DNA from 2 places in the Paenibacillus guangzhouensis genome. Region 2 is predicted to be linked to the other one. Evidence: predicted binding sites of a transcription regulator. Region 2 holds the regulator's gene; the other holds the start of a gene.
What was found. The regulator CtsR, encoded in region 2, represses protease genes until heat stress. The targets are predictions, from matches to a motif close to ATGGTCAATAAAGGTCAAACA.
Positions count from the first base shown of each region.

Region 1: the regulator CtsR is predicted to act here: its motif matches at 14,152-14,172, upstream of clpP (ATP-dependent Clp endopeptidase proteolytic subunit ClpP).

Region 1 is NZ_CP045293.1:5,155,770-5,172,407, forward strand. It holds gene GCU39_RS23140 (sensor domain-containing protein) at 1-314, opposite strand, end outside; RNA gene ssrA (transfer-messenger RNA) at 955-1,318, opposite strand; gene smpB (SsrA-binding protein SmpB) at 1,537-2,016, opposite strand; gene GCU39_RS23155 (class I SAM-dependent methyltransferase) at 2,210-3,310, shown strand; gene rnr (ribonuclease R) at 3,386-6,079, opposite strand; gene secG (preprotein translocase subunit SecG) at 6,244-6,480, opposite strand; gene eno (phosphopyruvate hydratase) at 6,690-7,976, opposite strand; gene gpmI (2,3-bisphosphoglycerate-independent phosphoglycerate mutase) at 8,014-9,552, opposite strand; gene tpiA (triose-phosphate isomerase) at 9,553-10,308, opposite strand; gene GCU39_RS23185 (phosphoglycerate kinase) at 10,353-11,534, opposite strand; gene gap (type I glyceraldehyde-3-phosphate dehydrogenase) at 11,620-12,630, opposite strand; gene GCU39_RS23195 (sugar-binding transcriptional regulator) at 12,704-13,750, opposite strand; tRNA gene GCU39_RS23200 (tRNA-Arg) at 14,030-14,104, shown strand; gene clpP (ATP-dependent Clp endopeptidase proteolytic subunit ClpP) at 14,235-14,816, shown strand; gene GCU39_RS23210 (PdaC/SigV domain-containing protein) at 14,896-15,963, opposite strand; gene GCU39_RS23215 (ABC transporter substrate-binding protein) at 16,022-16,638, opposite strand, start outside.
Region 2 is NZ_CP045293.1:4,869,168-4,885,805, forward strand. It holds gene cysE (serine O-acetyltransferase) at 1-45, opposite strand, end outside; T-box leader at 107-351, opposite strand; gene gltX (glutamate--tRNA ligase) at 454-1,911, opposite strand; gene ispF (2-C-methyl-D-erythritol 2,4-cyclodiphosphate synthase) at 1,972-2,454, opposite strand; gene ispD (2-C-methyl-D-erythritol 4-phosphate cytidylyltransferase) at 2,451-3,149, opposite strand; gene GCU39_RS21975 (PIN/TRAM domain-containing protein) at 3,309-4,391, opposite strand; gene GCU39_RS21980 (DUF1573 domain-containing protein) at 4,559-4,948, shown strand; gene pssA (CDP-diacylglycerol--serine O-phosphatidyltransferase) at 5,033-5,776, opposite strand; gene disA (DNA integrity scanning diadenylate cyclase DisA) at 5,831-6,907, opposite strand; gene radA (DNA repair protein RadA) at 6,923-8,290, opposite strand; gene clpC (ATP-dependent protease ATP-binding subunit ClpC) at 8,454-10,877, opposite strand; gene GCU39_RS22005 (protein-arginine kinase McsB) at 10,917-11,978, opposite strand; gene GCU39_RS22010 (protein-arginine kinase activator protein McsA) at 12,009-12,530, opposite strand; gene GCU39_RS22015 (CtsR family transcriptional regulator) at 12,556-13,023, opposite strand; gene GCU39_RS32405 (glycosyl hydrolase family 18 protein) at 13,512-16,424, shown strand.

The DNA.
Region 1 (16,638 bases), 290 kb from region 2:
CCAGCTTCAGACTGTCGATTGTAGGTAAACGAAACAGGAGGAGTAGGTAAACCTAAAATTTGTCTAATCATGCTTTGTTCAAAATTCACAATCCCATTCAACAGCTTAGCTACTCCAAAAAACAGCGGTATTCCGATAAATATTGGAGTTAAACCGATGGATAGTGCAAGTCCCGTTATCGCTACTGTAAAATAGATAATCCCTAATGGGAGGGATAACAATAAATAGAGGATCGTTGTATAGGTCTTTGGATTAAAAAGCACCCAACGCACCTTACCTGACTGCGCCATTGCTGTCCCATCTATTCCCTTCATATTCAAACACTCCTTTTGCTTCATAAGTCACGCTCTGAGTTTATAAATCCATTATATCCGCCTTATTTGCCTGACATAACCGTCTTAGGGGGTGACTGGACCTAGACTTTAGACTAGGACTGGTCCTGTTCATCTCGTCTCCACACAAAAAGAACACCCAGACCTCATGCGGTCTGGGTGTAGAGGCTATAGGGAATATCTCCATCTTACTTGCTTACGAAGCCATCCTCTGCCGACGATATTAGAGGTTGGATATAAACGCCGTGCTCTCTTCTCAGCCCCACAAAGTGAAGCCTAATCTTGCAGCAATTTCCGATTACTTTGCGGGGACCCCCCCATATTTTCGTTCCCTCCACGCGGACTGAACCCCTGACAGGGGCGATCCCTGTCTCGTCTCCACACAAAAAGAACACCCAGACCTCATGCGGTCTGGGTGTAGAGGCTATAGGGAATGTTCATATCTCCATCTTACTTGCTTACGAAGCCATCCTCCGCCGACGATATTAGAGGTTCGATATAAACGCCGTGCTCACTCACTTTGTTCCCTCCGCGCGGACTGAACCCCTGACAGGGGCGATCCCTATCTCGTCTCCACACAAAAGAACACCCAGACCTCATGCGGTCTGGGTGTTCAGGTTTTTGGTGGAGGCGAGGGGAATCGAACCCCTGTCCGAAGATAACGCAACATAAGCTTCTACGGGTGTAGTTACAGTTTTGATGTCACCCGAGTATCGCCCCGTAACCGGCTATACTTTGGGTCAGCCTGATTGTCTTCTTCAGCACACCCCAGGCGGAGATGTGACAGCGTATCCCACTAAAGTTGGGCCCCGTTCTCGGCACATGGGCGATGCAGAGGCGAAGCTCGCTAACAGGTTATTAAGCTGCTAATGCGAAGTTGTTTTGTTGTTTGCCGTTTAATAGGCTTTAGCGTTGATGAAGTGGTCGCGTCCCCACTACCCGCTACTCATGCCCGAACTATCCCCGTCGAATCCAAGAACGCCCCCATGAAAGGGAATGCGCCGATCGAACCAACTTATATTCGATCTGGACCAAGTGATAATTCCTTGAAGTCCACCGACTTCAAATCGAGCATGGTAGAAATGTTATCGTGAATATCCATGTCGGTCACTCACGATTACAATCTCATTATACGGCCTTGAACCCCCAAAAGTAAAGGAACACCAAAATGTTCATCATCTCCCTAGGTTTATCCAAGGCAAGTTTATCTAGCAACTTTCTGCTTTTCGCGTAGAATACGCTGAATATCGCGCTGCGCATCCCGCTTCGCCGCAGCTTCACGCTTGTCGTATTGTTTCTTCCCTCGACCGAGTCCGATTAACAGCTTCGCATAGCCGTTACGAACATAAATCTTAAGCGGAACAATCGTATAGCCTTCAGTCTTCGTCTGTCCGAGCAGCTTGTGGATCTGCACCTTGTGCAGCAGCAGCTTCCGCGCACGTGTCGGATCGCTTGGGTTAAATCGATTGCCTTGCTCGAACGGACTGATGTGCATATTGTGAATGAAGATTTCTCCATTCCGAATCGTCGCAAAGGCATCACCAATGTTCGCTCTGCCCATCCGCAATGATTTGATTTCCGTTCCGGTCAGCACCAGACCCGCTTCATACGTATCTTCAATAAAATAATCATGGGATGCCTTTTTATTCTGAGCAAGCACTTTGCCGTCTGCTTTTTTACCCATGATAACCACTCCTTCCGAGCGTCTAATCGCCCGATGCTATAGAGTTCTATTGTAACAAACCCCGCCGAACCAAATCAAGGAGAAAACAACTTCCCTCTTTTCGCTTCGAACTCCACCGCAAACGCTTCCTTTTTACCATCTGACGTAATATACTAGAAATAAATGGAAATGTCTACGAAGGAGGACTCCCGCCATGCAAGAGGAACATGAACCCTTGATGACAATACCGACTCCTGCTCCAAGCGACTTACTTTACGATAAACCCCGATCGCAATATCCGTACACTGAAGCTGACTTCGAGACGACGCATCAACTTGCCAATTACCGTGTAGATCTTCGCAACCCGAACAATATCCATCTTGACCGATTTATCGACGCCAAGGCCGTCTACGACTGGTCTCAGCTTCGCTGGAAGGACGTCGGGCGCCCTTTCCAAGTCAAGAATATGTCGGAAACCCGCCGCGATTGGGAACAGCAGCATGAACAAACCATGCCGGTCCGGACCTCCTGGCAGCTCTTTAACCAGTCCTTCCACACCTTGTTCGAGAAAAACGTCCCGCTAGAGCTGCAAGCTGCACGAGCATCCCTATGGAGATCACTCCGTCGGTTCCATCCAAGCGAAATTCGGGCCGCGCTCAGCGATCTCGTCCAGCTCAGCGTCTGGAACATCGCGCACCGCGTCACCGATGGTGTGTGGGACCCTCGAGGCAAACGCGCCCTCTTCCACGGCCTCGACGTTACGCGGCCGCGCATCCTCTTCCTAGGAGCAGCCGAAGGCTATGAAGCCATGCAGCTATACGCCATGTACCCTGAAGGAGAGGTCGTTCTCGTCGACTACGATGAATTCTGCCGTACGGACCGATTCGGAAATTTCCCGGCATCGTACCCCTTCTTGGGTGCACACCCCTCTACAGGCCATCCCAAGGTCTGGTACAAAGAACAGATGAATCTTCATTATCTTGTCGAAGACATCCGCAACTTATCCTTCGGCGCCGAGTTCGATATTGTGATCAGCGTAGGACTGCTGGAGCACTTCCCAGACGAGCACAAGCCCGAGGTGATGGACTGGCACCGCAAATTCTTGAAACCCGGCGGATACGCCATCCTCACGACACCGAAAAAGCACATCAAGACGCGCCTATTCTACACGGTCATGGAAGACATTATGAACCACACCTACCGCGAACTGATGGATATCCGCCAAATGGGGCTTTACGTCTATGAAAATGGCTTCGATATTCTACGGCACGGCACGATCAAAGTGCATAATGGCATCGTCGCCAAGGCCCGCTAATCAATCCAACGTCCAGACTTTGTCCAGAATACAACGAAGGAGCTGTGCATCCATCGCACAGCCCCTTTTTGTTGTTTATTTGCGTTTCTTCCGGACGAACGAAGCCGTACCATTCTTCGACTTCCCACGACGTTGCGATCCCCCTTGACCTTCGCCAACGAAAATACCACTCTCTGATGTATTCTTACGGGGTTTGCGACGTTCGTTAAATCCTGCCCCTGTATTGCTCGGTTCAGTCGTATATTCTGATGGTGTCGGCGATCCATAACCGCCCTTACCTGATCCGAAACTGAATTTCCCTTGCTCTGACGGTGGGTTCTTCGACTCACCAAGGTCGCCACGTGTACGATCCCGCGACTCGAACTTGCCGAACTTTCCACTCTTTTTCCCAGGACCATCTGGTTTGAACGGGCTAGATTTCCCGCCTCTGCTGGTTCCTGTCGCACCGCCACGAGATGAATTCGAACCCGATTTTCCGGCGCCCGAGCGCTCTGATTTGCCACCGCGATCTCCTTTGCCGCGTGAACCAAAGCCACCTTGCCCGAACCCTTTGCTCTTGTTCTTACCACCGCGGCCACCGCGTTCACCAAAGCCTCCGCCAATCAGATTCAACTGACCGCCGCGCGACTTCGTATCCAGCATCTCAAAATCGATCGTATGATCATCCATATTCACACGCGCAACACGGATCTTCACTTCATCGCCAATCCGGTACACCTTCGATGTCCGTTCACCGATTAACGCCATGTGCTGCTCATGGAAATGGTAATAATCATCCGTCATATCACTCAGACGAATTAAGCCCTCCACCGTATTGTCGAGCTCCACGAAAATACCAAAGCTCGTCACGCTGCTGACCATACCTTCGAATTCTTCTCCTACTTTATCGAGCATGAATTCGGCTTTCTTCAGCTGTTCGGTATCTCGTTCCGCATCTACCGCCACACGTTCACGCTCAGAGGATTGCTGCGCGATCTCCTTCATTCGAGAGGCAAGGTACTCATGACGCTGCTCTGTGAGCGATCCGCCATTCTCAGCCACCTCACGGATAATCCGATGGATCACTAAATCCGGATAACGGCGAATCGGCGAAGTGAAGTGCGAGTAGAATTCGGCCGCCAAGCCGAAGTGGCCCAAGCTCTCCGAATCGTATTTCGCCTGCTTCATCGAACGCAGCATCATCGTGCTAATGACCGTCTGCTCTTTGGTACCTTGAATCTGCTCTAGCAAGGTCTGAAGCGCACGAGGATGCACAGAATTGCCTTTCCCACGCACTGCATAACCAAAGTTCGCTGCGAACTGCATGAATGTCAGTAACTTCTCGGAATCCGGATCTTCGTGAATCCGATATAGGAATGGCACACGCAGCCAGTGGAAATGTTCTGCCACCGTCTCATTTGCCGCGAGCATGAACTCTTCGATAATCATCTCCGCAATGGAACGTTCCCGCTTAATAATATCGACGGGTTTGCCGTTCTCATCGACAATGACCTTCGACTCTTGGAAATCAAAATCGATCGCACCGCGGCGCATCCGATGTTTCCGCAGCCGTTCAGCTAACTCCCGCATCAGCTGGAAGTCCGGTACCAAATCCTGATAGCGCTCCATAAGCTCTGGATGGTCTTCGGGTTCTGTTAGAATTTTGCGGACATTCGTATACGTCATCCGCTCTTTCGTCTTAATGACGCTTGTGAAAATATCGTGGTTCACTACTTTCATATGCTCATCGAATTCCATCTCACAGGAAAGCGTTAAGCGGTCCACCTGCGGATTTAAGCTGCAAATTCCGTTCGATAGACGATGTGGCAGCATCGGAATCACCCGATCCACCAAATACACACTGCAACCACGTGCATACGCCTCTTGATCCAGCTTGGATCGTTCTGGTACATAGTAACCCACGTCCGCAATATGGACACCGAGTTTGTAATTCCCATTAGGCAGCCGTTCCACATTCACCGCATCGTCCAAATCCTTCGCGTCTTCTCCGTCAATCGTTACGATACGCTTATCCCGGAGATCTCGTCGACCTTGCTGAACAATCTCTTCTTCTGTGATCGAATCCGGCGCTGCAGCAGCCTCATCCATGACATCCTCTGGGAATGCCTCCGGCAATTGATGCTTACGAATAATCGAGAGAATATCGACGCCAGGGTCGTCTTTATGACCCAGGATCTCCACGACTTCCCCTTCTGCGGCCGCTCGGCCCTCAGGGTAATTCACGATCTTCGCAACGACCTTCTGGCCCGTCACCGCACCTTGGAATGCTTCCTGTGGTATGAAAATATCACGATTAATCCGCTTATCATCAGGGATGACAAATCCATACGTCTCATGATTCTGGAACGTTCCCACGACTTGCGTCACTGCACGACTAACGATACGCGCGACTTCACCTTCTAATTTCCCACCGGCCGCTCCTTTGGTCGTCACACGTACAAGGACAATATCCCCGTTCATTGCACTCTTCAGATCGTTCGCATGAATGTATACATCCGGGTGGTCCTTATCTTCGGGAATCAAAAATGCAAATCCCTTGGCATGAGCCTGCAATCGGCCACGCAGCAGATTCATTCGCTCTGGAATCCCATATCGTTCCGAACGTGTGCGAATGATCTTGCCTTCCTGCTCCATCTGGATCAGCAGCTTCAGAAATGCCTTGAATTCCTGTGCATCCTCGATCGCAAAATGCTGCTCCATCTCTTGATACGTCATCGGCTTATATGCCGTTTCTCGCATAAAATCTAATACCTCTTGTTCTGTTAACAAGAAATCACCTCAAATCAATCCCATCGATTCGTGTTGCTATGTATATATACTCAGTATACACGAAATGTCGCTTGGACATCCGTAATCCTAAAAAAGAACCTTTTACCCTTATAAAATAAAAAAAAAGCAGGAGAAGTCATCTCCCGCTTGTTATCCATCTTCAATTAAGCTTTAACCAAATAAGCAACGACCATTGCAAGTACGAAGAATCCTACTGCAAGTCCGATCGTCAAGCGCTGCAAGAACAAGTCCAAACCGCGTGCTTTTTGTTTACCAAAAAGATGTTCCGCTCCACCGGAGATGGCACCCGATAGCCCCGCGCTCTTCCCTTTCTGTAGAAGCACGACAGCAATCAAGCCTAACGAAAAAATGACGAGTAAAATAGTGAACAAAGTTTCCATAGTTCCACCTCCTGTAAGAATAGCTTCACATCAAAATGATAAGTTATGTGTAAAACTGTAGTTACATCAATAAAAAACAGTATTCTTATTGTATCATTAACACATTTGAATTACAAGGTCAATCCCAGTCATTCCCTTCACTTCATCCAGCCGCGATGAAATAAAAAGGACCAACCCGTTGAACGGGTCAGCCCTTAATGGAAAATTAATTATTTTTTCAAGTTGTAGAATGCTTTCAAACCGCCGTATTGAGCCAAATCAGCCAATTCGTCTTCAATGCGAAGCAATTGGTTGTATTTTGCAACACGGTCTGTACGGGAAGGAGCACCTGTTTTGATCTGACCAGCATTTGTCGCAACAGCGATGTCTGCGATTGTGCTATCTTCGGATTCACCTGAACGGTGGGAGATAACTGCTGTGTAACCAGCGCGTTTCGCCATTTCGATTGCATCGAAAGTTTCAGTCAATGTACCGATTTGGTTCACTTTTACCAAGATGGAGTTACCGATTCCTTTTTCGATACCTGTTGCAAGACGCTCTGTATTCGTAACGAACAAGTCGTCACCAACCAATTGAACTTTCTTGCCAAGTTTCTCCGTAAGCAATTTCCAACCTTCCCAGTCGTCTTCGGACATACCGTCTTCGATTGTGATGATTGGGTACTTCTCAACCCAAGAAGCAAGAAGGTCAACATACTCAGCAGATGTGTAGGATTTGCCTTCACCAGCAAGTGTGTATTTACCGTCTTTGTAGAACTCCGTGGAAGCAACGTCCATACCAAGGAATACGTCTACGCCTGGTTTGTAACCCGCTTTTTCGATTGCTTCGATGATTGTAGTGATTGCTTCTTCGTTCGAAGACAAGTTCGGTGCGAAACCACCCTCGTCACCTACAGCTGTGTTAAGGCCTTTTGCTTGCAATACACCTTTCAAGCTGTGGAAGATTTCAGCACCTGTGCGAAGCGCTTCTTTGAAGCTAGGAGCGCCTACAGGAAGAACCATGAACTCTTGCACGTCGATGTTGTTGTCGGCATGCTCACCACCGTTGATGATATTCATCATTGGTACTGGAAGCGTCTTAGCGTTGAATCCGCCAAGGTATACATAAAGAGGAATGTCCAGAGCTTCTGCAGCTGCGCGAGCTACAGCCATGGATACCGCTAGAATTGCGTTTGCACCCAATTTACCTTTGTTTTTTGTTCCGTCCAATTGGATCATCGCTTTGTCGATACCCACTTGGTCAAGTGCGTCCATACCGATGATTTCTGGAGCGATTGTTTCGTTTACGTTCTCAACAGCTTTCAGAACACCTTTACCAAGGTAACGGGATTTGTCGCCATCGCGAAGCTCAACAGCTTCGTGCGCACCTGTGGATGCACCAGATGGTACGATTGCGCGGCCTTTTGCGCCGGATTCAAGGTAAACTTCTACTTCTACAGTTGGGTTACCACGGGAGTCCAAGACTTCGCGTGCGTATACATCAGAAATAATTGTCATGTTAAGTAACACTCCTTTTAGATGTTGTCAGTAATAATTACTTGTTAATCACTGTTGTACCGGTCATTTCTTCCGGCTTGTTCAATTGCATCAGGTCGAGAATCGTCGGAGCCACGTCCGCCAAAATTCCGCCCTCTCTTAGGGTAACATCTTTCTTAGTCACGATACAAGGAACCGGGTTCGTCGTGTGCGCTGTGTGTGGACGGCCGTTCTCGTCGATCTCCACTTCCGCATTACCATGGTCAGCGATGATGATCGCTACGCCGCCTTTGGCGATAACGGCATCAACAACTTTACCAAGGCACTCGTCCGTTGCTTCAACCGCTCTGATCGTCGGCTCAAGCATACCGGAGTGACCTACCATATCCGGGTTCGCGAAGTTCAAGATAATGCAATCTTGACGCTCAGCTTCGATCTCTGCCACCGCTGCTGCCGCAACTTCTGCTGCGCTCATCTCAGGCTGCAAATCATACGTTGCAACTTTCGGTGAAGGGATCAGGATACGTGTCTCGCCTTCTAATTCCTTGTCACGTCCGCCACTGAAGAAGAACGTCACATGCGGATATTTCTCGGTCTCCGCAATACGAAGCTGTTTCTTGTTGTTCTGCACGAGCACTTCACCAAGCGTATTGTCCAGGTTCTTCGGCGAGTAAGCTACGAATCCGTCCACGCTCTCGCTGAACAATGTAAGACATACATAGTGAAGGTTCTTCGGTGCTTTGTCGCCGCGGTCGAATCCGCGGAAATCTTCGTTCGTGAAGACTTGCGACAATTGGATCGCACGGTCCGGACGGAAGTTCAAGAAGATAACCGAATCTTCAGACTCCATCAAACCTACAGGCTGTTCGTTCTCATCCACGATCACTGTCGGCATAACGAACTCATCGAATACCGATTTCTCATAGGATTCCACGATCGCCTTGAGCGGATCTTGGTATTTAGGGCCTTCGCCGTATACCATCGCACGGTAGGATTTCTCCGTACGCTCCCAACGCTTGTCACGGTCCATCGCATAGTAACGGCCTTGTACCGTTGCGATTGTACCTACGCCAAGCTCCCCAATTTTCGCGATCAATTGCTCCATATACCCTTTTGCGCTATCTGGCGATACGTCGCGTCCATCGAGGAATGCATGGATGAATACGTTGTTGAACTCTTCTTTTTTGCATAGCTCGAGCATTGCGAACAAGTGGCTGATGTGACTGTGTACGCCGCCATCGGACAACAAGCCGTAGAGGTGCAATTTTTTATCGTTATTTTTCGCATGACGAACGGCGCCAACTAGCGTCTCGTTGTCGAAAAATTCTCCATCGCGAATGGACTTCGAAATACGAGTCAAGTCTTGATATACGATACGGCCTGCACCGATATTCAAGTGACCTACTTCCGAGTTCCCCATTTGACCTTCAGGAAGCCCTACCGCTTCACCACAAGCCGTTAGCGTTGTGTGCGGGTAAGTCGACCAGTAACGGTCAAAGTTCGGTTTGTTCGCTTGCGCAACGGCGTTGCCTACCAAGTTGTCGCTCAAGCCGAAACCGTCGAGGATGATGAGTGCTACCGGTTTAGGTGCTGTCATTTACTTCGCCCCCTCAACCAATGCAATGTAGGAAGCTGGTTGCAAGCTTGCGCCACCGACCAAAGCGCCATCGATATCGCTTTGTCCCATGTACTCTTGTACATTTTCCGGTTTCACGCTGCCGCCGTATTGAATGCGAACTGCATTCGCTACTTGCTCTCCATACAAACCTTTCACAAGTTCACGAATGTAGCTGATGACTTCATTCGCATCTGCTGCTGTCGAAGATTTGCCTGTTCCAATCGCCCAGATTGGCTCATAAGCAATAACAACCTTCGCTGCTTGCTCTGCATTCAAACCTTGGAAAGCCGCTTCAGTTTGCACTTTACAAACGTCTTTCGTCTGACCAGCTTCACGCTCTTCAAGCTTCTCGCCCACGCACACGATTGGTGTTAAGCCGTGTTTGAATGCTGCGTGCATTTTTTTGTTCACGATCTCGTCTGTCTCTGCGAAGTAAGCGCGACGCTCGGAGTGACCTAGAATCACGTACTCTACGCCAAGATCTTTCAGCATGATGCCGCTGATTTCGCCTGTAAATGCGCCGTTATCTTCAAAGTGCATGTTTTGTGCACCAATTTTGATGGAAGTGCCTTTTACTGCCTCAACAAGTGCCGGCAAGTTCGTGAATGGTGCGCAGATGACGCTCTCTACACCAGCAACTTCTGCTTTCCCTTTCACATCTTGAACGAAAGCTGTGGACTCACTTACAGTTTTGAACATTTTCCAGTTCCCTGCAATGATTGGAGTTCTACTCATGTTTTCACGTCCTTCTATTTTCCCCTAGCTTAGGAGTACTGATCTTATTTATCGTTAAGAGCTTCAACGCCTGGAAGTTTCTTACCTTCCATGAACTCAAGAGATGCGCCGCCGCCTGTCGAGATGTGGTCCATTTTGTCTGCTAAATGGAATTTCTCAGCTGCAGCTGCAGAGTCCCCACCGCCAATGACAGTGTAACCCGCTGTTTCTGCACAAGCTTGTGCTACAGCACGTGTACCGTGGGAGAATGGTTCGATTTCGAATACGCCCATTGGTCCGTTCCATACGACAAGTTTGGAGTTCTTGATCACGTCTGCATACATTTCACGTGTCTTCGGTCCGATGTCAATGCCTTCCCAGTCAGCCGGGATGCCGTCGATATCAACGATTTTCGTATTTGCGTTTGCACTGAAATCATCACTAACCACGATATCAACTGGAAGCAAGAAGTTCTTGCCAAGCTCTTTCGCTTTTGCGATGAACCCAAGTGCTGTTTCCAATTTCTCGTTATCGCACAGCGATTGTCCGATTTCATGGCCTTGTGCTTTGAAGAATGTGTAAGCTAGTCCGCCACCGATCAATACGTTGTCTGCAATTTCGAGCATTTTGTTGATAACATCGATTTTGTCTTTTACTTTGGATCCACCGATGATTGCTGTGAAAGGACGCTCCGGGTTCAGCAATGCTTTACCAAGCACGTTCAATTCTTTCTCCATCAGAAGTCCGGAAACCGCTGGCAGGTATTCTGCAATGCCTGCTGTCGATGCATGTGCACGGTGAGCAGCGCCGAAAGCGTCGTTCACGAACAAGTCAGCAAGGGATGCGAATTCTTTTGCGAGTTCTGGATCGTTCTTCTCTTCACCAGCGTAGAAACGAACGTTCTCAAGAAGCAATACATCGCCATCTTTCAATTCAGCGATTTGTGCTTTGACAGCATCCCCGATCGCTTCGTCTGCTTTTACTACCGGTTTGCCTAGCAATTCGCTAAGACGAACTGCAGCTGGCGTTAGACGCATCGAATCCACGAACTGACCTTTTGGACGGCCCATGTGGCTTGCTAGAATAACTTTTGCACCGTTCTCGATCAAATACTTAATCGTTGGAAGGGTTTCGCGAATACGAGTATCATCAGTAATCTTTCCATCTTCCAAAGGCACGTTGAAATCAACACGGACAAATACGCGTTTACCAGTTACTTCTACATCACGTACACTCTTTTTGTTCATCGTTGGTTCCTCCAAACACATAGTTAGTTAAAGAGCGGAAACAATTATAAACTGTTTCCGCTCTACAATCATGCTACAACCGCTATTACTTCGTAGCTAGTTTAGCGAAATATTCCAACGTACGGATCAATTGTGCAGTGTAGGACATTTCATTGTCGTACCAAGCTACTGTTTTAACCAATTGCTTGTCGCCAACTGTCAATACTTTTGTTTGTGTTGCGTCGAACAAGGAACCGAAAGTCATACCTTTGATATCGGAAGATACGATTTCGTCTTCAGTGTAGCCATAAGTTTGTGGGTCTGCAGCAGCTTTCATTGCAGCGTTGATCTCGTCAGCTGTTACTTTTTTGTCAAGTACAGTTACAAGCTCAGTCAAGGAACCAGTTGCAACTGGAACACGTTGTGCTGCACCGTCAAGTTTGCCTTGAAGTTCAGGGATTACAAGACCGATTGCTTTTGCTGCGCCTGTTGTGTTAGGGATGATGTTCTCAGCAGCTGCACGAGCACGACGGAAGTCGCCTTTTGCATGCGGAGCATCAAGTGTATTTTGGTCGCCTGTGTAAGCGTGGATTGTTGTCATAAGACCTTCAACGATACCGAATTTGTCTTGCAATACTTTTGCCATTGGAGCTAGGCAGTTTGTTGTGCAAGATGCGCCAGAGATAACTGTCTCAGTACCATCAAGGATTTCATGGTTAACGTTGAATACGACAGTTTTCATGTCGCCAGTCGCTGGAGCGGAGATAACAACTTTTTTCGCGCCTGCTTTGATGTGTTTCTCAGCAGCTTCTTTTGTTGTGAAGAATCCAGTACATTCAAGAACGATGTCTACGCCAAGCTCGCCCCATGGCAATTCTTCTGGGTTACGGTTTGCAAGAACTTTAACGTCTTTGCCGTTTACTTTGAAGAATCCGTCATGTACTTCAACGTCTCCTTGGAATTGACCTTGAGTTGTATCATATTTCAGCAAATGAGCTAACATTTTAGCGTCTGTTAAGTCATTGATTGCTACTACCTCGATACCTTCTACTGCTTGAATACGGCGGAAAGCAAGGCGTCCAATACGTCCAAAACCATTAATACCAACTTTAACCATTGATGATTCCTCCTAAATTTTAATTTATATATACTCAAGACAAACCTGAGGGCTCGTCAAGACAACAACATCATTAACCTGCTTCTTGTTCTTCTTCATCCATTAATCGAATGATTTCAAGTGCTGCACCTTCGTCGATAATAAGCACATTCTCTTGCCCGAACTTCAGGACGGAATGAATGGCTTCACCCTTGCTGGCACCGCCGGCAATCGCAATCACGACTTCCATTTCTTGAATCTCTTCGAGTCGAAGACCCAAGGACACCATCTTGTGAACCACGTTTCCTTGCCGATCAAAATAGTACCCGTACGCTTCCGCTAGAGCACCCTCCTGCCTCAACGCATCCACCGTCTGTTGATCAACGCGTCTTCGTTTGGCCATCACAAAGGCATCTCCAATCCCATGTACGACAATGCGAGATTTGCGAATGAATTCCACAATCTCTAGAATATTCGGCTCTTGCATCAAGGACTGGTAAGCTTCTTCGCTGAGTAGATCTGGGACATGCAGTAGACGGTATTGCGCGCCTACGCGTTGTGCCATTTTCGATGCGATGGTGTTCGCTTGATAATCAAGACTCTCACCTAACCCGCCACGAGCCGGCACGAACCAATTGGATTTCATCGGCGTCGTTGACGTCATCTGTTCTGCCATCTGAGCCAGTGTGGAACCGCCAGTGAGAGCAACAACATCATCTTTGCCCATCACTTTACGAAGCACTTTACATGCTGCAAGACCAAGATCTCGCTTCGTAAGCGGCGAACGATCCGAATCGCCCGGGACAATCAGCACTTGCTGAAGTCCGAAAGACTTGCGAATTCGCTCCTCCATATTCGTTAGACCGAACAGTTCTTTCACAATGGATTCTAAGTCCTCTAGCAGCTTCTCTCCGGCTGAACTTAGGCGCATCCCTGCGCTCTCAATTTCAATGAGTCCTTGTGTCTTTAGTAAGTCTGTCTCTGCACGCAGTACCCGCTCGGTCATCTCCAAGGAAGTCGCCAGCGTTCTGCGCCCGACTAACTCAGACAGCTTGATTTGATGAAGGATTTCATATCTCTTTTTTAGTATTTCCATGAGATCAGGCAGAAGTTGCTTTTCTATCTCTAATATTTTCCGCATTTCTTTCCACTCCTGCAACTTAGTTGGCCCGAAAATGTCCCACGGAAACCTTTTTAGTCCCACCCCTAGTTTAACCCTTTCGAGAGCAGTTTGCAAGTGTACCGCATGTATAATTCTCATGTTTACAGAAACTTATACATTAATGGGCGGCCTTTTTTAGAAAATATAAGAGTTTATTAGGCTACCGATCAGCGGTTCTTATGTTTCTTCTAACGATAATCAGTTAGGGACTTGCAATTCTATGATTAATAGCATATAATTCTCTTTGCTATCCTTTTTGCGCCCGTGGTCCAATGGATATGACGTAGGCCTCCGGAGCCTGAGATCTAGGTTCGATTCCTAGCGGGCGCGCCAACCATACAACAGACAGAATCAGCTTCGGCTGATTTTTTTGTATCATTAGTTTGACTATCTTTGACTTTTGATTGAATTTGGAGTATGATTTGATGGAAAGCTAGTCGATGTGAGTAGAGGAGGATTTTCTGTGAGTTACATTCCTATGGTCGTGGAACAGACGAACCGCGGCGAACGTTCATATGACATTTATTCAAGGCTGTTGAAGGATCGTATCATTTTCTTGGGCACACCCGTCAATGACGTGGTAGCGAATTCGATCATCGCACAAATGCTATTCCTTGCAGCAGAAGATCCAGATAAGGACATCTCGCTGTATATCAATAGCCCGGGCGGATCGATTACGGCAGGTATGGCGATTTACGATACAATGCAATTCATTAAACCCGATGTATCGACGATTTGCGTCGGTATGGCGGCTTCGATGGGCGCTTTCTTGCTGACAGCTGGAGCGAAGGGCAAGCGCTTTGCGCTTCCGAACAGTGAAGTGATGATTCACCAACCGTTAGGCGGAGCTGAAGGGCAAGCGAGTGATATTGAGATTCGCGCGAAACGTATTATCAAAATGCGCGACAATCTGAACAAGATTCTCTCGGATCGCAGCGGTCAGCCGCTCGAGCGTATCGAGAAGGACACAGACCGCGACTACTTCATGAGTGCATTTGAAGCAGCGGAGTACGGATTGGTCGATAAAGTGCTCGAGAAGCTATAAGCAATTAGAACAAAGAACCCCCATGCAGCGATCTGCATGGGGGTTTGTCATATATCCAACTATCGTGCGCGGGTAGGCTCTAGAAAGGCAGCTTACCATCCAGAGTCGACGATATCGAACGGAATGGAATGTAGAATTCTGGGAATCCCGCAGCGTAAGGCGTATATTCATACACCCCGAAATAAATGACAACGCCCTCGTCTTTCACATAGAATGCCGTATCCTCGTTAATGCTCTGGAATTTCGCATCGTACATCAGCATCGGTGCAATGTCTTTTTTGATCTTCTCATTAATGACTTGCTTATAATCCGGTACAAGCTTGAACAGATCGTCCAGTGTGTAGACTGTGCCTGTATCGATATTGATGGTATAAGACCACTGCTCTGGCATACCATGTGCTCCGCCTGTGTATTCATTACTCGAGAACAAGAGGCTGATCACTTGATTCGAATTATACTTGATGTCGTAATTCGACGTATATTCATATTTGAATCCAAGCTCCTCATAGGCGCCTTTTGAGTTCTCTTTGGCTGTATCAACATATTTCTTGGCTTCCGCAGCAAATAATGTGTTGATCTTTTCCTGCACTTCGGCATTTTTGAGTCCGCTGACTTGCGGATATTGCACATTGATGATGGCGTCCTTCGTGTTCTCATCAATTTTCTTCGAGGACCAGATCATGTCGTTCTCTTGAATTTTCACCAAATGAACAGATTTCGTCTTCGAATCCCACACGGATTGGTAGCCGAAATTATCTGTCAGAAGACTTAGCGCCACATAGTTGTTGCCATTCACAAGAACTCGACCATACGCATCCCATAGTTCGTGGCCGTTTACGACCGAATTAACGGCGTATTGTCCCACTTGAATAACGACGTCTTTACCCTTCGCTTTGACATGCATGACTTTCTTCTTCGCATCATAAGCCCCATCCAGTTTCAGATCCTTCGTAAGGATGTTGAGCGGAATATATGTACTTCCATCATGTACAATTCCTTTGCTAAGCAGCGGTGCTCCATCCAACGTTATCTGAATGTTTGGCGTTACCACGGATTGCACCGACGCAGCAGCCGATGCATGGGATGTTTGATTTAGAAATACGAGGCACAGAGCAACAAGCGTAATCGTTCGCAATACGTTTTTCATGGGTGAACGCCTCCTCATTGATAGCTAAATCTTATTGATTCATGGATTCGTATGAATCTTATTCGCGTCCGCTCTTGATTTCAGTCCAATAGCGGTCATACGTTTGTAATGTTTTGCTTACATCCATTAACCATTCCGTACGTGCAAATTCTTCGTCACTTAGGTTGATCATCTTGTTCGCTTGGTATTCTGGGCTATGGAACGGTTTCGCTTTTTCATTCGGATCACTGTATCCAATGGATTCATAGTTCTTCGCACTCACTTCAGGATCGAGCATGAAGTTAATGAATTTCTCTGCTAAATCCTTGTGCTGCGCACCTTTTGGAATCGCATAGTTGTCAGAGAAGATCGTGCTGCCTTCCTTCGGAATCACATAAGCGATATCCGGGTTCTGAGCAGCAATATACGCTGCATCGCCGGACCATACCGTGCCGATCCAACCTTCTTCCGCGATTAGCTTCTGCTTAATATTGTCCGTATCAAACGCCAAGACGCTTGGAAGCAGTTGTTTAATATCATCTACAGACTTCTTGATCTCATTCTCATTAGTCGAACTGTTCGAGAATCCGTTCTTCTTGAGACCCATGCCAATCACTTCGCGCATATCATCGAGCAGTAATACTTTATCTTTAAATTCTGGCTTCCAAAGGTCGGACCAGCTTGTAATCTCGCCCT
Region 2 (16,638 bases):
GTTCTCGAACACCGTCTGAATATCCGACCTCATTCTCTGAAACATGTTGATCCCCTTCTATCCCCTCAAAATAGAAAACGCCCCTACAGCAATATCACAATATTGCTGCAGAGACGTACTAACGCGGTCCCACTCTGCTTAAACATTTAGATGATGCTACATGATCATCTTAAATATTTCACTTAGCGTCCTTAACGCGGACGATACGTTATTCCCTACCCTGCGCGGCAGATCGGAAATACAGCTCCCAGGCGCATGTTCAGCTCACTAAGGATTAGGCAACTTCCAGCCATGGTTGCCCTCTCTGAAACCCTTGCAATAAAGCTTACTTCTCCTGTTCTTCGCTTTTAGAGGTTTTTATCAAATTGGAATGATGTTGATTGTAATTATATCCAACAGGTGCCACTCTGACAAGAGACGAAAATCTGTTAATTGAGGGTTCTCGTCTTATGCTTATGCCAAGAATGCACGAAGTCTAGCAACGACCTTATCCTGTCCAAGAAGTGCGATCGTCTCGTTCAAGTCGCGTCCATGCGTCTGTCCCGTTAACGCGACACGGATCGGCATGAACAATTGCTTGCCTTTCGTACCTGTTTCTTTCTGCACTTCCTTGATTGCTGTTTTCATCGCTTCAGCCGTGAACTCCGTCAGAGCCTCCGCTTTGCTTAGGAATGCTGCGAGTACCGCTGGTACTTGCTCCTCTGCGAGTACCGCTGTTCCTTCTTCATCCATTTGGATCTCATCTTGGAAGAACAATGCAGACAGTTCAACAATATCGGAAGCGGAGCGCATCTGCTCTTGGTATAGCGCCACGAGTGAATTCGCCCAGGCTTGCTCTGCTTCAGTTAAAGTCGCTGGCAGCAATCCAGCTTTTTGCAGATGAGGAATGGACATCGCTGCGATACGCGCTGGTTCCGCGTTCTTAATATAGTGATTATTTAACCAGCTTAATTTGTTCGTATCGAACACCGCTGGACTCTTCGATAAGCGCCCTGCATCGAAGATTTCAATAAATTGTTCGCGTGAGAAGATCTCTTCTTCACCTTTAGGTGACCAACCAAGCAATGCAATGAAATTGAATAGCGCTTCCGGCAAATAACCCAATTGATCATATTGTTCGATAAATTGAATAATCGATTCATCACGTTTACTTAATTTCTTATGATGCTCATTCACGATTAATGTCATATGGCCGAATACCGGAGGTTTCCAGCCTAACGCATCATAGATCATCAATTGGCGAGGCGTATTGGAGACATGATCCTCACCGCGCAATACGTGCGAAATTTTCATCAGATAGTCATCGATAACAACAGCGAAGTTGTACGTCGCGATCCCATCCTTCTTCACAATAACGAAGTCGCCTGACACATCAGACTCGAACGAGATCGTTCCTTTGACCATATCATCGAATGTGAAGGTTCTGCCCTCAGGTACGCGGAACCGAATGCTCGGCACACGGCCTTCGGCTTCGAATGCGGCACGCTGCTCCTCTGTTAGATCGCGATGGCGTCCAGAGTAACGCGGCATTTCACCGCGGGCCGTCTGCTCCTCACGCTCTTGCTCCAGCTCTTCTTCTGTGCAATAGCATTTGTACGCAAATCCACCGTCAATTAACTGCTGTGCATATTTATTATAAATATCCAGGCGTTCTGTCTGACGGTATGGACCGTATTCTCCGCCTACATCAATACTTTCATCCCAACTGATACCCAGCCATTTCAGGTAAGTAAGCTGACTCTCTTCCCCACCCTCGATATTCCGTTTCAAATCCGTATCTTCAATACGAATAATTAATTTGCCGTTATGATGACGTGCGAACAAATAGTTGAACAGCGCCGTTCTTGCATTACCAATATGTAAATGTCCCGTTGGGCTTGGCGCATAACGTACACGAACTTCTTGTGTCATAGGACTTAGCTCCTTTTCCTTGCCGAGAATTGCGACTGCATCGCCTTTAAATACCCTTAATCATAGCACATTCTGAAGGAGACAGACAACCGATTGGGCTGCAATTCCTTCGCCGCGGCCTGTGAATCCGAGCTGCTCTGTCGTCGTCGCCTTCACATTGATCTGCGACACATCGGCTTCCAGTACTTGAGCAATTCGCTCCTGCATTTCCGGAATGTATGGAAGCATCTTCGGCTTCTGAGCGATAATCGTGCAATCCAAATTACCAAGCTTATACCCTGCTTCCTTGGCCATCACCCAGATTTCCTCCAGCAGCTTCACGCTGTCAGCATCCTTGAACTGCTGATCCGTATCCGGAAAATGCTTGCCAATATCCCCAAGTCCAAGTGCACCAAGGATCGCATCGCTAATCGCATGTAGCAATACGTCAGCATCCGAATGCCCAAGCAGCCCTTTCTCATAAGGAATCGTAATCCCCCCGATAATACATGGTCTACCTTCCACCAATTGATGTACATCAAAGCCTTGTCCAACTCGAATCATTGCTGTTCCTCCCTCATTTGTTGTAACCAGAACGATGCCGTTACCAGATCATCTGGCGTTGTAATTTTGATATTCGTATATTCCCCTTCAACCACATACACAGGTAATCCGAGCCTTTCTACCAGCATCGAATCATCGGTGCCGACGAACTGCTCTTGCTGCGCCTCTTCATGGGCCCGAACCACATCGGCATAGCGAAAAGCTTGTGGGGTCTGGATAGCCCACAAGCTGCGACGGTCTGGTGTATGTTCGATGCGACCTGCTTCATTCACTTGTTTGATCGTATCCTTCACCGGTACGGCAAGAACGGCTGCCCCATGACGCATCGCTGCTTCATAACAAGCACGAACCCGCTCCTCCGTCACGAATGGACGGACACCATCATGGATGAATACCCAATCGGCATCCAGAGCGAGCAGCCCTTGATAGACCGAATATTGGCGCTCCGCTCCACCTGCGACGATTTTCGTTATTTTCTGAAGACCATAGATCTTAACCCACGCTGTACAACGTTCAACATCCTGCGCACCGACGACGAGTACGATCTCATCGATCAGGGTCATCTGTTCGAATTGTAATAGGGTATAGACCAGAATCGGCTTCCCTTCCAACTGCAAATATTGCTTGCTCTCCGGGGTTCCCATCCTTGAACCTTTACCCGCGGCGACGATGACTGCGCCAACCCGATTGTTCATGCCTATCCCTGCCTTGCTCTATCGCATAATTTGATCTACCTTATAGATTCGACATTTGCGATGAACAACCCTTTTCACGCGATGAACTTTATATAATAACAAGGCCCTCCGCAAAGCAATTGAATCATCAACGATGCGAAGATCTCCTTTTGGACTTCGTTACTGGGCTTTTTCCAGCAATTTCGGCTTCGCGAAGATCATCCGTCCTGCAGACGTCTGCAGCACACTCGTCACGAGCACTTCCATCGTCGTTCCGATGTACTCTCGTCCACCCTCGACAACGATCATCGTTCCATCATCTAAGTACGCTACGCCTTGGCCGTGTTCCTTGCCATCTTTAATCACTTGCACGATAATTTCCTCACCAGGCAATACCACTGGCTTCACAGCGTTAGCCAAATCATTAATATTAAGTACGGATACCCCTTGCAGCTCACATACTTTGTTCAAGTTAAAGTCATTCGTGACCACTTTACCCTGGAGCACCTTGGCCAGCTTCACCAGCTTACTATCCACCTCGGAAATTTCATCGAAATCACCTTCGTAGATCAACACCTTCACTTCAAGCTCTTTCTGAATTTTGTTCAGAATATCCAGTCCTCTTCGACCCCGATTCCGCTTGAGCAAATCCGATGAATCCGCAATATGCTGCAGTTCTTCGAGTACAAACTCCGGAATAACAATCGTGCCTTCGATAAAGCCCGTCTTACAGATATCTGCAATCCGACCATCGATAATAACGCTCGTATCCAGAATCTTATGCTCCTCGTTCCCGCGATTCGAATGGCTCTCTCCATTACCGCCTCTTCCACGCGTCAGAATGGCTACCAATTCTTCTCTCCGTTGCAATCCCAGCCATAATCCTGCAGTACCGCAAGCGAGTGTTAACACGATGCCCAATATGGCACCCAGCGACTCTACAATTGGCTCTAACAGATACGCCACACCTAGACCACCAACAAGTCCAAGGAATGCAGCAAATACATGCTCAAATGGAAGGCTTGTTACTTTATCGAGTCCCGTCCGAATCCGGCCCAGAACCGAATCCCCACCTAGCGAAAATAAGACCAAAAATACCGTCATACTGATACCCATAAATAACACCGTTCCAACCCATGTGCTTGCATCACCGAACATCGATTGCAGCCAATCTGTTGTCCGAATGCCTGCAAATGTGTACACTTCAAATCCGACCCATGCCCCTAACAGCAGCCATAACATCTGTATTCCTTTTTTTAACATAGGATTCACCTCCTTTACAATTATGGTCCAATTTCATCCAAGCTAATCTTGGTGAGAACAACTTTTTTCATTGATAACTGGTAATTCATTCACTTATAATTGAGTTAATTTCGGATTCGATGACGAAGCAGGTTATCAAGAATACTAATAAATCGAGGTGTATACACATGAGTGAGTCGACTTTACAAGCGTTTCAGGAGCAGGTCTCCGAATTGTTACTACGTCACCGCAGTCTCTTGGATGTTCTCTCGAAATATGGCCAGTCCAATGCATCCGTCAACCGTTCTGTCGTGAAAGCGATTACGGAATGTGGATGTATCGAACTGAATGCAAGTAAACAATGTTATCCGGAAGAAATGACACAGACGAGCCATCAGCTCTCAAGCCACTTGCATGGCGAGCTCTGTGAGAATTGTAAAGAAGTGGTCACTGCAGAGCTCGGTAGGAACTTGTTCTATATGTCCGCGCTATGCAATCTGCTCGATGTGAAGATGAATGATGTCGTGCAGAGCGAATCGAAGAAATGTTCCACGCTCGGATTTTTCAATTTATCGTAATGCCAACGCTCAAATAAAACACAAAAAAGCATTTATTCGAATCTCCGTAGAGAGCGAAATAAATGCTTTTTATTGTCGATACAACTAACTATTCAGTTGATCAGAACGCGATGCATCCTCTTTGGAAGCTGTACGTTTGCTCTTGCGACGCGTGGTGAACACAAGCTCAACGTTTTTTTTTAAGCCATACAACGCATAAAATGCGAGTGGAATTAGAATCAATTTTGGAGTCTGAGCCGGGAATTTAATCGCGAGTACGAGCGCAAGAATAATGACGATCGGCGCAATCCAGAATGCTTTCTTAGGAATGCCAACCTTCTTGAAATTCGGATATTTCACACGGCTAACCATCAGATACGACAATAATAATGAACTAATCACCAGATAAGGCGTAGCCAAGTCCGCATGGAACAATGCTAATGTACATAGTACACCACCCGCAGCCGGAATCGGAAGCCCGATGAAATATCCTGGCGTTCCGGATATGACATTAAATCTGGCAAGACGAAGCGCACCACAAATCGGGAATATTGCCGTTACCGACCATGCGAGCAACGGATTCAAATGCGTAAACGCAGTCACATACATAATAAAAGCTGGAGCTACACCAAACGAAATTACATCAGACAGGGAATCAAGCTCTTTCCCGAATTCACTCTGCACATTGAGTGCACGAGCAACCCGGCCATCCAGCCCATCCATTAGCATAGCAATAATCACCATAATAGCGGCATAATCGTTCTCACCGTTAAAAACTAATATGATGGAAATAATTCCGAGTACCAAGTTACTAATCGTAAACAAGTTCGGAATCGATTTTGTTATCATAGACTCACCTCATATTTACTATGCCCCAGTGTCATTCATTGATTGTATGACAATTTATATTTGTCTGTCAATAAACACCTGTTCTTGGATACGCTTAAGACCTTCCTTAATCGTACGGGCACGCACTTCACCAATTCCATCCACTTCATCCAATTCTTCGATCGTCGCCATCGTCACATGCGGCAGCTGGTAGAACCGCTGAACCAGGTTATTAATAATAACATTCGGCAATCGTGGGATCTTGCTGAGAACGCGATAACCGCGCGGCGCAACCGATTCTTCCGTCATTAAGTTCGAGGACTGATACCCTAATAATCGAATAATAAAATGTGCATCCAGCAATTCGTCCGAGCTGCATTTCTTCAAGCATACGAAAATTTCCTTCAATTTCTCTTCGGATGAATCCTTCGCATAGTCTTTGATTAACAGCCTTGCGTCTTCCTCCGTATTTCCCACTAGCTCTTCCATCTGCATGCTGATCAACCGGCCTTCGTTGCCTAGCTCATGGATGTAACGTTTGATCTCCTGCTTGATCCGAAGAGCCATCTCGAAGCGCTGTACGACATGCACAACCTCCTGTAACGTCACAAGCTCTTCAAATTCCGAAGCTGTCAGATTCGTCAGCGCCTGATTGAGCACCACTTTATACCGTTCCAACGTCTGTATAGCTTGATTTGCTTTCGTTAAGATGACGCCAATCTCCTTGAGGGAATACCGCAAATTCCCTTGATAGAGCGTAATCACGTTACGACGCTGAGAAATGGACACGACGAGCTTCCCTGTCTGCTTCGCTACCCGCTCCGCTGTCCGGTGTCTAATTCCCGTCTCAATGGAGGATATCGATGAATCGGGTATCAGCTGAGTGTTTGCATAGAGGATACGTTTTAAGTCTTCACTTAAAATGATCGCGCCATCCATCTTCGCTAGCTCGTACAGATAGTTCGGTGAGAAATCACAGTTAATGGAGAAACCCCCATCTACAACTTCCATCACTTCTGGACTGTATCCAACAACGATCAATCCCCCGGTTTTGGCGCGAAGGACGTTCTCCAGCCCATCTCGAAACGGCGTCCCCGGCGATACCAATCGAAGAAGATCATTTACATTATCTTGTTGAACCGCTTCTTTCATTCTCTATTATGCCCCCTAACCTAATGCAGCTCTTAGCGCTTCCGCTACGGTGTTCACACCGATAATTTCGATCCCCTTGGGCGCTTTCCACCCCTTTATACTTTTCTCAGGCATAATCACACGCTTGAACCCAAGCTTGTGCGCCTCTTTAACCCGCTGCTCCACGCGAGATACAGCCCGCACTTCCCCAGTTAGTCCAATTTCGCCGAAAAACACATCGTATGGCTGAGTTGGCGCATCCTTAAAACTCGATGCAATACTTACGGCGATCGCGAGGTCAACGGCAGGCTCATCGAGCTTCACGCCACCCGCAACATTCAGATAAGCATCTTGATTCTGCAAGAACATGCCCATTCGTTTCTCAAGCACCGCAATAATGAGCGACATCCGCTGATGATCGACACCTGTCGACATTCGCCGCGGCGACGGGAAATTCGTCGAAGCGACTAAGGCTTGGAGTTCAACTAGAACAGGACGAGTCCCTTCCACACTAGCGACGACGGTCGAACCGGCTACTCCAAGCGGACGTTCGGACAAAAACAGCTCCGATGGGTTGGACACTTCCTCAAGCCCCGTCTCTTGCATCTCGAAAATACCGATCTCATTCGTTGAACCGAACCGATTCTTCACCGCACGCAGCAATCGATAGGTATGATGCCGCTCCCCTTCGAAGTACAATACGCAATCCACCATATGTTCCAATAAACGCGGACCTGCGATCGCTCCTTCTTTGGTGACATGCCCTACAAGCACGGTCGCAATTCCCTTTACCTTAGCAATACGCATAAAGTGCGCCGTACATTCACGAACTTGGGAGACACTCCCTGGCGCCGAAGCAACAGAAGGCTGATAGACCGTCTGAATCGAGTCGATGACCAGAAAATCAGGCTGGATCTCATCAATCGCTTCCTCAATTTGCTCGAGGTTCGTCTCACATAAGACGAATAAAGATTCAGACAATGCATTTAATCGATCCGCACGCAGCCTTGTCTGTCGAACAGATTCCTCGCCAGATACATAGAGAACCTTGAGTCCTGCCGTTGTAAGCGCGTGTGATGTCTGCAGCAATAATGTGGATTTCCCGATCCCGGGATCACCGCCTACAAGAATTAATGAGCCAGGAACGAACCCGCCGCCGAGGACACGATTCAGCTCAGCGATATGCGTCTGAATGCGAGGTTCTTTACCACTCTCTATATGTATGATGGATTGCGGTTTTTCTTTCGTATGAAAAATGGGCGATTGCATGCCTTGCGTCTTGACAACCGTCTGCGTCTCTTCGACCATCGTGTTCCAGCTCATGCATCCTGGGCATTTGCCGAACCATTTTGCTGTCTCATGACCGCATTCTGTACAGTAAAACTTTGTTTTGACTTTCGCCATTTCGATCTCCTAACTAACCTTCATCTCGTACAAAAATTGACTGTTTTCGCAAATTTCGTACTTCTTTCAATTTTAACATTTTTACGCTAGAGATAAAAGGAAAACCCGAAACCTTATAGGCTTCGGGTTCTATTTATGCAGAATACGTAAGAATCAAGTTATTTTAATGATGCAGTACAACAAGGCTGCCTTCCTGCTCATCAATCGTTAGGCTGTCACCTTTCGAAATTTTGCCCATCAAGAGCTCTTCTGATAGACGGTCTTCAATATGCTTCTGAATCGCACGACGCAGTGGACGCGCACCGTAAGCAGGATCGAACCCTTCCTTCGCTAGGAAAGCTTTCGCTTTGTCCGTTAAGATGAAATCAACTTCCTGCTCTTTCAGACGGTTGCGAAGATCTTCGGCCATCAACGACACGATCTGTGCAATATGCTCTTCGCTGAGCGAATGGAAGACAATGATCTCATCAATCCGGTTCAAGAACTCTGGACGGAAGCTTTTCTTCAGCTCGCCCATGACTTTATCCTTCATGTTGTTATAATCTTTGCCGGAATCATTCGCTGCTGTGAAGCCAAGCGTCGAATTCCGCTTGATCGCTTCTGCCCCTACGTTCGAAGTCAGAATAATTAACGTATTGCGGAAGTCTACGACACGACCTTTGGAATCCGTAAGTCGCCCGTCCTCCAGCACTTGAAGCAAGATGTTGAATACTTCAGGATGTGCCTTCTCGATTTCATCAAGCAGCACAACCGAGTATGGTTTACGTCTTACTTTCTCCGTTAATTGACCGCCTTCTTCATAACCAACATATCCTGGAGGCGCACCGACTAGGCGTGATGTCGAATGTTTCTCCATATACTCAGACATATCGATACGAATAACAGCATTCTCATCTCCAAACAGAGATTCTGCAAGGGCACGTGCCAATTCCGTCTTACCTACCCCGGTTGGACCTAAGAAAATGAATGATCCCATCGGACGTTTCGGATCTTTCAGGCCGGCACGAGCACGACGTACGGCACGGCTAACTGCTTTGACCGCTTCTTCTTGGCCAATCACACGCTCATGAAGGATAGACTCCATCTTAAGCAAGCGCTCGGATTCTTCTTCTGCCAGCTTACGAACTGGAATTCCAGTCCAGCTTGCTACGATCTGTGCGATATCATCAGGTGTTACTTCAGAATCCGTACGGCCTTGCTTTTCTTTCCACTGATTCTTCGTTAGATCAAGCTCTTCACGCATTTTCTGTTCTGTATCACGAAGTGCTGCTGCTTTCTCGAACTCTTGGCTCTGTACAGCGGCATCTTTTTCTTTGCGAATATCTTCAAGACGATTCTCGAGCTGTTTCAAATTCGGCGGTACCGTATAAGAGTTAAGCCTTACCTTCGAACCAGCTTCATCAATCAAATCGATCGCTTTGTCCGGTAAGAACCGATCCGTAATGTAACGGTCCGACAATTTGACTGCTGCTTCAATCGCCTCATCCGTAATTTTCACCCGGTGGTGGGCTTCATAACGGTCACGTAGTCCATGCAAGATCTGAATCGCTTCCTCCGGAGATGGTTGATCAACTGTAATCGGCTGGAATCTGCGTTCAAGCGCAGCGTCTTTCTCAATGTATTTGCGGTATTCATCCAGTGTCGTCGCACCAATACATTGGAGCTCGCCACGTGCTAGAGAAGGTTTGAGAATATTCGATGCGTCAATAGCGCCTTCTGCTCCGCCTGCGCCGATTAGAGTATGAAGTTCATCGATGAACAGAATGATATTGCCTGCTTGACGAATTTCGTCCATGATCTTCTTCAGACGATCTTCGAATTCACCGCGGTATTTGGTCCCTGCAACGACAGAGCCCATATCCAAGGTCATGACACGCTTATCGCGAAGCGTCTCAGGAATTTCGTTCTGGATGATACGTTGTGCAAGCCCTTCAGCAATCGCCGTCTTACCAACCCCCGGTTCCCCGATCAGGACTGGATTGTTCTTCGTTCTACGGCTCAACACTTGAATGACGCGTTCAATTTCATTACTGCGGCCAATGACAGGATCTAAGTTCCCGTCCTTCGCGAATGCCGTTAAGTCACGGGCAAGCGAATCAAGTGTCGGTGTGCTGACATTGGCAGGTGTTCCATGATGGCTCGATACTGCTTCACTGCTGCCTAAGAGCTGCAGAACTTGCTGACGCGCCTTATTTAAACTGATACCCAGGTTATTGAGTACACGTGCAGCGACACCTTCGCCCTCACGAATCAACCCGAGAAGGATATGCTCTGTACCTACATACGTATGACCAAGCTTACGAGCTTCGTCCATGGATAGTTCAATGACTTTTTTAGCACGAGGCGTATAAGCAATATTCGTTGGTTGCTCCTGTCCACGACCAATCAAAGATTCGACTTCGTCTTGAATCTTCTCAAGCCCTAGTCCAAGCGCAATCAAGGCTTTAGCTGCAATACCTTCTCCTTCACGAATCAGTCCAAGAAGGATATGCTCCGTGCCAATATTGTTGTGACCTAGTCGCACGGCTTCTTCTTGTGCTAGTGCCAATACTTTCTGTGCTCGCTCTGTAAATCTTCCAAACATCATATCTATACACCTCCGCTTAAACTTAATTATAGCTAGAATTTATGATTTAGAAAGTTTATCGCGAATTAATGCAGCGCGATAAATATCTCTTTCTTCGGTATTTAACTTGCGACCGTATACTTGCTGCAGGAATCCCGTCTGAGACATCACAATCAACTCATTCAATACATCGGATGATACATGATCGATGAGACCGAGATCTAGTCCAAGACGCACATCGGAGAGCCGTTGTGACGCTTCCTTCGAATCCATGACTTCCGCATGTGTTAAGATACCGAGAGATCTCCGGATACGGTCTTTGATGCGAATCGGAGATTCTTGCATAATCTTCTCCCGCGCAGCCTTCTCATGTTCAATGATTTGCCTTGCCACACTATGCAAATTATCGATAATTTCTTTCTCGGACTGACCCAACGTAATCTGATTCGATATCTGGAACAGATTCCCGATGGATTCACTGCCTTCACCATAGATGCCGCGAACAGCCAAACCTACCTGTGTAATTGCCGGCAGCAGCCGATTCATCTGCTGCGTTAAGACGAGTGCTGGGAGATGGATCATCACGGATGCCCGAATGCCAGTACCCACATTGGTAGGACAGCTGGTCAAATATCCTCGAACCTCATCAAATGCATAATCTACTTGTTCTTCAAAAACATCGTCAATCCTGCTTGCGAGCTCCCAAGCTTCTTCTAATTGAAACCCGGGGTAGAGACATTGGATTCGAAGATGGTCTTCTTCATTGATCATGATGCTGGCTGCTTCATTCTCGCTAATGATGACTGCGCCATTGCGGGACTCATTTGCCAAGTTGGGACTGATAAGATGTTTCTCCACCAGTACGCGTTTATCCAGTTCACTCATATCGGATAAGAATACTTCCGAGAAATTTCCGATTTCTTTCATTTCTGCGGCCTGCATCACTTGGCTTAATCGATCCAGAATTTCTTTGGATTGCTGATTCGTAGCCAGCATAGGGAATGGAAGGTTATCCAAGTTACGTGCGATCCGAACGCGGCTGCTTATAACAATATCCGAGTCTGGACCCTTCCCACGCATCCATTCGCTTAATGCCTTCTCAGTGAATTTACGAGCTTCCATTCAACATCCCTCCAACGCCAATATGACTTGTTATCCTGCAGAAATTCGTTTTTCCAACTCACGTATTTGATCGCGAATTTTCGCGGCATCTTCGAACTCTTCATGAATGATACGGTATTGCAGCTGCTTCTTTAGTTCCTCCAGCTCACGTTTGGTCTGAATGGATCCGCCACGGCGTTTGGGAATTTTCCCAATATGCTTGGTGCTGCCGTGGACACGTTTGAATAAAGGATCCAGCCGATCTTCAAAGTGCTTATAACAGGAACTGCAACCGAACCGTCCAATCTTGCTAAATTGGGAGTAGGTTAATCCGCATTCGTCACAACGAATCGTCTGCGCTTTACTACTCGTGGAGCTGCCTTTCCCCGATGGATCAAAATCGAGTAATCCGGACAATAAGCTGTGAATAGAGAACCCATTCGATGTTCCCGGTATCAGTTCGCCTTTCTCACGGGCACACGATTCACAAATATGAAATTCCGTTTTCTCACCATTCACGATTTTCGTGAAATGCAATGTCGCAGGCTTCTTACCGCATTCTTGACAGACCATGGTCATGGACCTCCTTCGATCTAACTTACTTCTTATTCATCAGCAAAGAAAACAGCATTGCACGAAGCAAGCTCGCTCTTAGTTCATCACGGACTGGAAGCTTAATGATCAATGCTTCTCGGCTCACCGCCGCACGGAGCAAATTCGCTTCACGCCTTGTTATCACACGCGCTTCTTCCAGCTGATAGATCAGACCCTCTGCAGCTCCTTGTTCAATACGATCACCAATGGTGTGTCGTAGATGCTCTTGAATCGCCTGTTCAGCAGGCAATTGAAGACGTTGAATCCGTATATACCCGCCGCCACCGCGCTTACTCTCCACGACATATCCTTTCTCGAGAGTAAACCGCGTGCTGATCACATAATTGATCTGTGACGGAACACATGAGAATTGATCGGCTAATTCATTGCGTTGAATTTCAATCATACTGCCCGGACTCTCATGCAGAATACTCTTCAGATATTGTTCTATAATATCAGAGATATTACGCATTGATTCATCCTCCATGGTGAAATGTAAAGGTCAAAACTTTGACGTTTAGTTGACCTTGACTTTCTTTGACTTTATAAACATGATATCACTTTTTCCACAGACTTTCAACATCTCTTCCGTCTTATTATTGTTGCATATCTGGCCTCGAAATATACCCATCATATCCTTTAGCCTGCTTAAGAATCTTCTATTACATACTTTAGATTTATATATGATCACATATGTTCGAAGTCCCACTTAGCTCGGTTATTCATCCACTGGTTTTTACTACGGATGACACTGGCACGCCCCTCACCAATAACCTGCATCGATTTTTCCCCCTCACAGTCGAAATGTATCCCTTCTTACAGGAAAAATATCCCAATATAATCAAACTAGAGGTTCCCTATTGCGTTCCATCGTAGGGGCTTTATTGATGTGGTTGGATGAATGAAGGCGCCCATTCCTCGTTCCCATCATTAATAGTTATATTCTGGGAGGGATCGTTTGTGAGGATTACGAAAAAATGGATGCTCGTGGTCATGCTAGTAGCTATGTTTCTCACATTACTGCCTACTCTGTCCTTTGCAGCTGCGTCGGGCCCCCCTGGGACTCCCGTTTTAACGCAGAACAATTGGGATAGCAAGCCGAACTATTCGCTTACTTTCAACATGTGGTGGGGGAATAACGGAACAACATGGAAATTGTATGAAAATGGGACGCTGATCCACACAGCTGATTTAACAGATAATACACCCAATGCGCAAACCGGTTCATACAGCTTCACGAATAAAGCGTCCGGCACCTATGTCTATAAAGTTGAACTCATTAACGCTGCAGGAACATCCGTATCCAATAATCTGAGCTATACCGTAGCTGGCGGCACAGGTGGAGGAGACACGCAAGCACCAACAACACCGACAAATCTAACCTCGACAGCAAAGACCGCTACAACAATCGATTTAACCTGGTCAGCTGCAACGGATAATGTCGGTGTTACAGGCTATGAGGTGTTCAAAGATGGCGTGTCCGTCGGCACAACACCAAACACTGCTTTTTCTGTAACAGGGTTAACCGCCAATACAGCCTATGCCTTCACCGTGAAAGCCAAGGATGCTGCCGGCAATGTTTCTCTTGCTAGCAATTCCTTATCTGTGACAACAGACCCTTTGCCAGTCGACACGCAAGCTCCTTCTGCACCAAGCAACCTCATCACTACAGCTAAAACATCCACTTCCATCGCACTCTCTTGGTCACCTTCAACGGATAACGTCGGAGTTACGGGATATAACATTTTCAAAGATGGTGTATCTGCTGGCACGACGACAAGCACGACCTTCAATGCTACAGCTTTATCCCCCAATACGGCCTATGTATTTACCGTTCAAGCCAAAGATGCTGCTGGTAATGTATCTGCACTTAGCAATTCCCTATCTGTAACAACAGATGCTGCCTCCTCCATCCCTGCATGGACCGCAGGAACCGCTTATAAGACGGGCGACCGGGTATCTTATAAGAATAGTGTCTACATATGCCTTCAAGCGCACACGGCATTGGTAGGCTGGGAACCTTCCGGCACACCAACGTTATGGCAATTAGATACGAGTGCACCAGACACTACACCACCAACAGCCCCAACTGCACTAACGGTCTCTACTGTCAGCAGCAACGCATTAACCCTGAGCTGGCAGCCTTCAACAGATAACATTGGCGTTAAGAACTACACGGTATTTCAGAACGGAACGTCCCTTGGCACATCGACGAATACGAGCTACCTGGTGACAGGACTATCTGCGAATTCAACCTATGTATTCAGTGTCAAAGCGAGTGATGCCGCAGGAAACGTGTCGGCAGCCAGCAATGAGGTTACTGTAACAACGCCTGCACCAGATCTTACTCCACCTACGGCACCTACAAATCTTACCGCTTCCAATGTAACGAGTAATACCGTTGTATTAACTTGGAATGCCTCCACTGACAACGTTGCCGTATCGGGCTATGACATTTATGCTGGCCCTGCGCTCAAAGGATCTACGACAGGAACGAGCTACACGGTAACTGGGTTGTCCCCTACTACGTTATACAGTTTTACAGTAAAAGCAAAAGACGCAGCAGGTAATATTTCGGATGCAAGCAATCCCGTATCCGTTACAACGCTAGAGGGCTCTAAAGGTGGCGATTATAAAATCGTAGGTTATTTCCCATCTTGGGGTGTCTATAGCGGACGCAATTATAAAGTACCTGATATCGACGCCTCGAAGGTAACACACATTAATTTCGCGTTTGCCGATATTTGTTGGAACGGCAAGCATGGCAATCCAGATCCTACAGGTCCTAACCCAACGACTTGGTCTTGTCAGGATGAGAACGGAAATATCAACGTACCTAACGGAACTATCGTACAAGGCGATCCTTGGGCAGACACAGGAATGTCCTATCCAGGGGATACATGGGATACACCGATCAAAGGCAGCTTCAATCAATTGAATAAACTCAAGAAGGCTTATCCACATCTGAAGACCATTATCTCTGTAGGCGGGTGGAGTTGGTCGAACCGATTCTCGGATGTTGCCGCGGATCCTGCTGCACGAAAAGTATTCGCAAAATCCGCAGTAGACTTTATCCACAAGTACGGCTTTGATGGTGTGGATCTAGATTGGGAATATCCTGTTGGCGGCGGATTAGCCGGCAATAGCGCGCGTCCAGCAGACAAACAGAACTATACGTTACTCCTACAAGAAATACGTACAGAACTTGACCTTGCAGGGGCAAAGGATGGGAAGCATTATTATCTGACGATCGCCTCTGGCATTAGTGCACAGTATCAGAATAATACCGAACTCGACAAGATCGCCCAAATCTGCGATTGGATTAATATGATGGCTTATGATATGCATGGTGCTTGGGATCCGAAATCCGGGCAAAATGCACCACTCTATTTTGATCCAGCGGATAATGGCATTAACCCGACAGACTTCAATATTGATGCTGCGATTAAAGGGTATTTAGCTAAAGGGGTACCCGCGAACAAGATCGTATTAGGGCTCGCCTTCTACGGCCGGGGCTGGGACGGTTGCGCCAACGTAAATGGTGGCTTATATCAAACCTGTAGTGGAGGCTCGAAGAAAGGGACAGTCGAAGCAGGCTCTTTCGATTATTGGGATCTCGAAGCCAATTATATTAATAAAAATGGCTATACCCGCTATTGGAATGATGTCACCAAGACACCTTACCTCTATAACCCAAGTACAGGCACATTCATCACGTATGACGATGTACAATCACTTCAATTCAAGACCGATTATTTGAAGGCAAAAGGGTTAGCCGGAGGCATGTTCTGGGAGTTCTCTGGGGATAAAACCAAAACGTTGCTTCGTGCGGTTTCAGATTTCCTGCCCCGACAATCGTTAAGTATGCCTTGATCGACGAAATCCCCTGCTGAGGTTATCCTCAACAGGGGATTTTATAATAAAGATTAATAACAACTTATACCCATTCTGTAGATACATTCGAATTGGATTCTGATCGGGCTTCACTTATACACTGTGGATAACTTGAAATCATGAGATCAAGTTGGAACTTAATCTATATCATCTGTGAATGATGTGGACCCAATTGTGGATCATGTGCATGAAT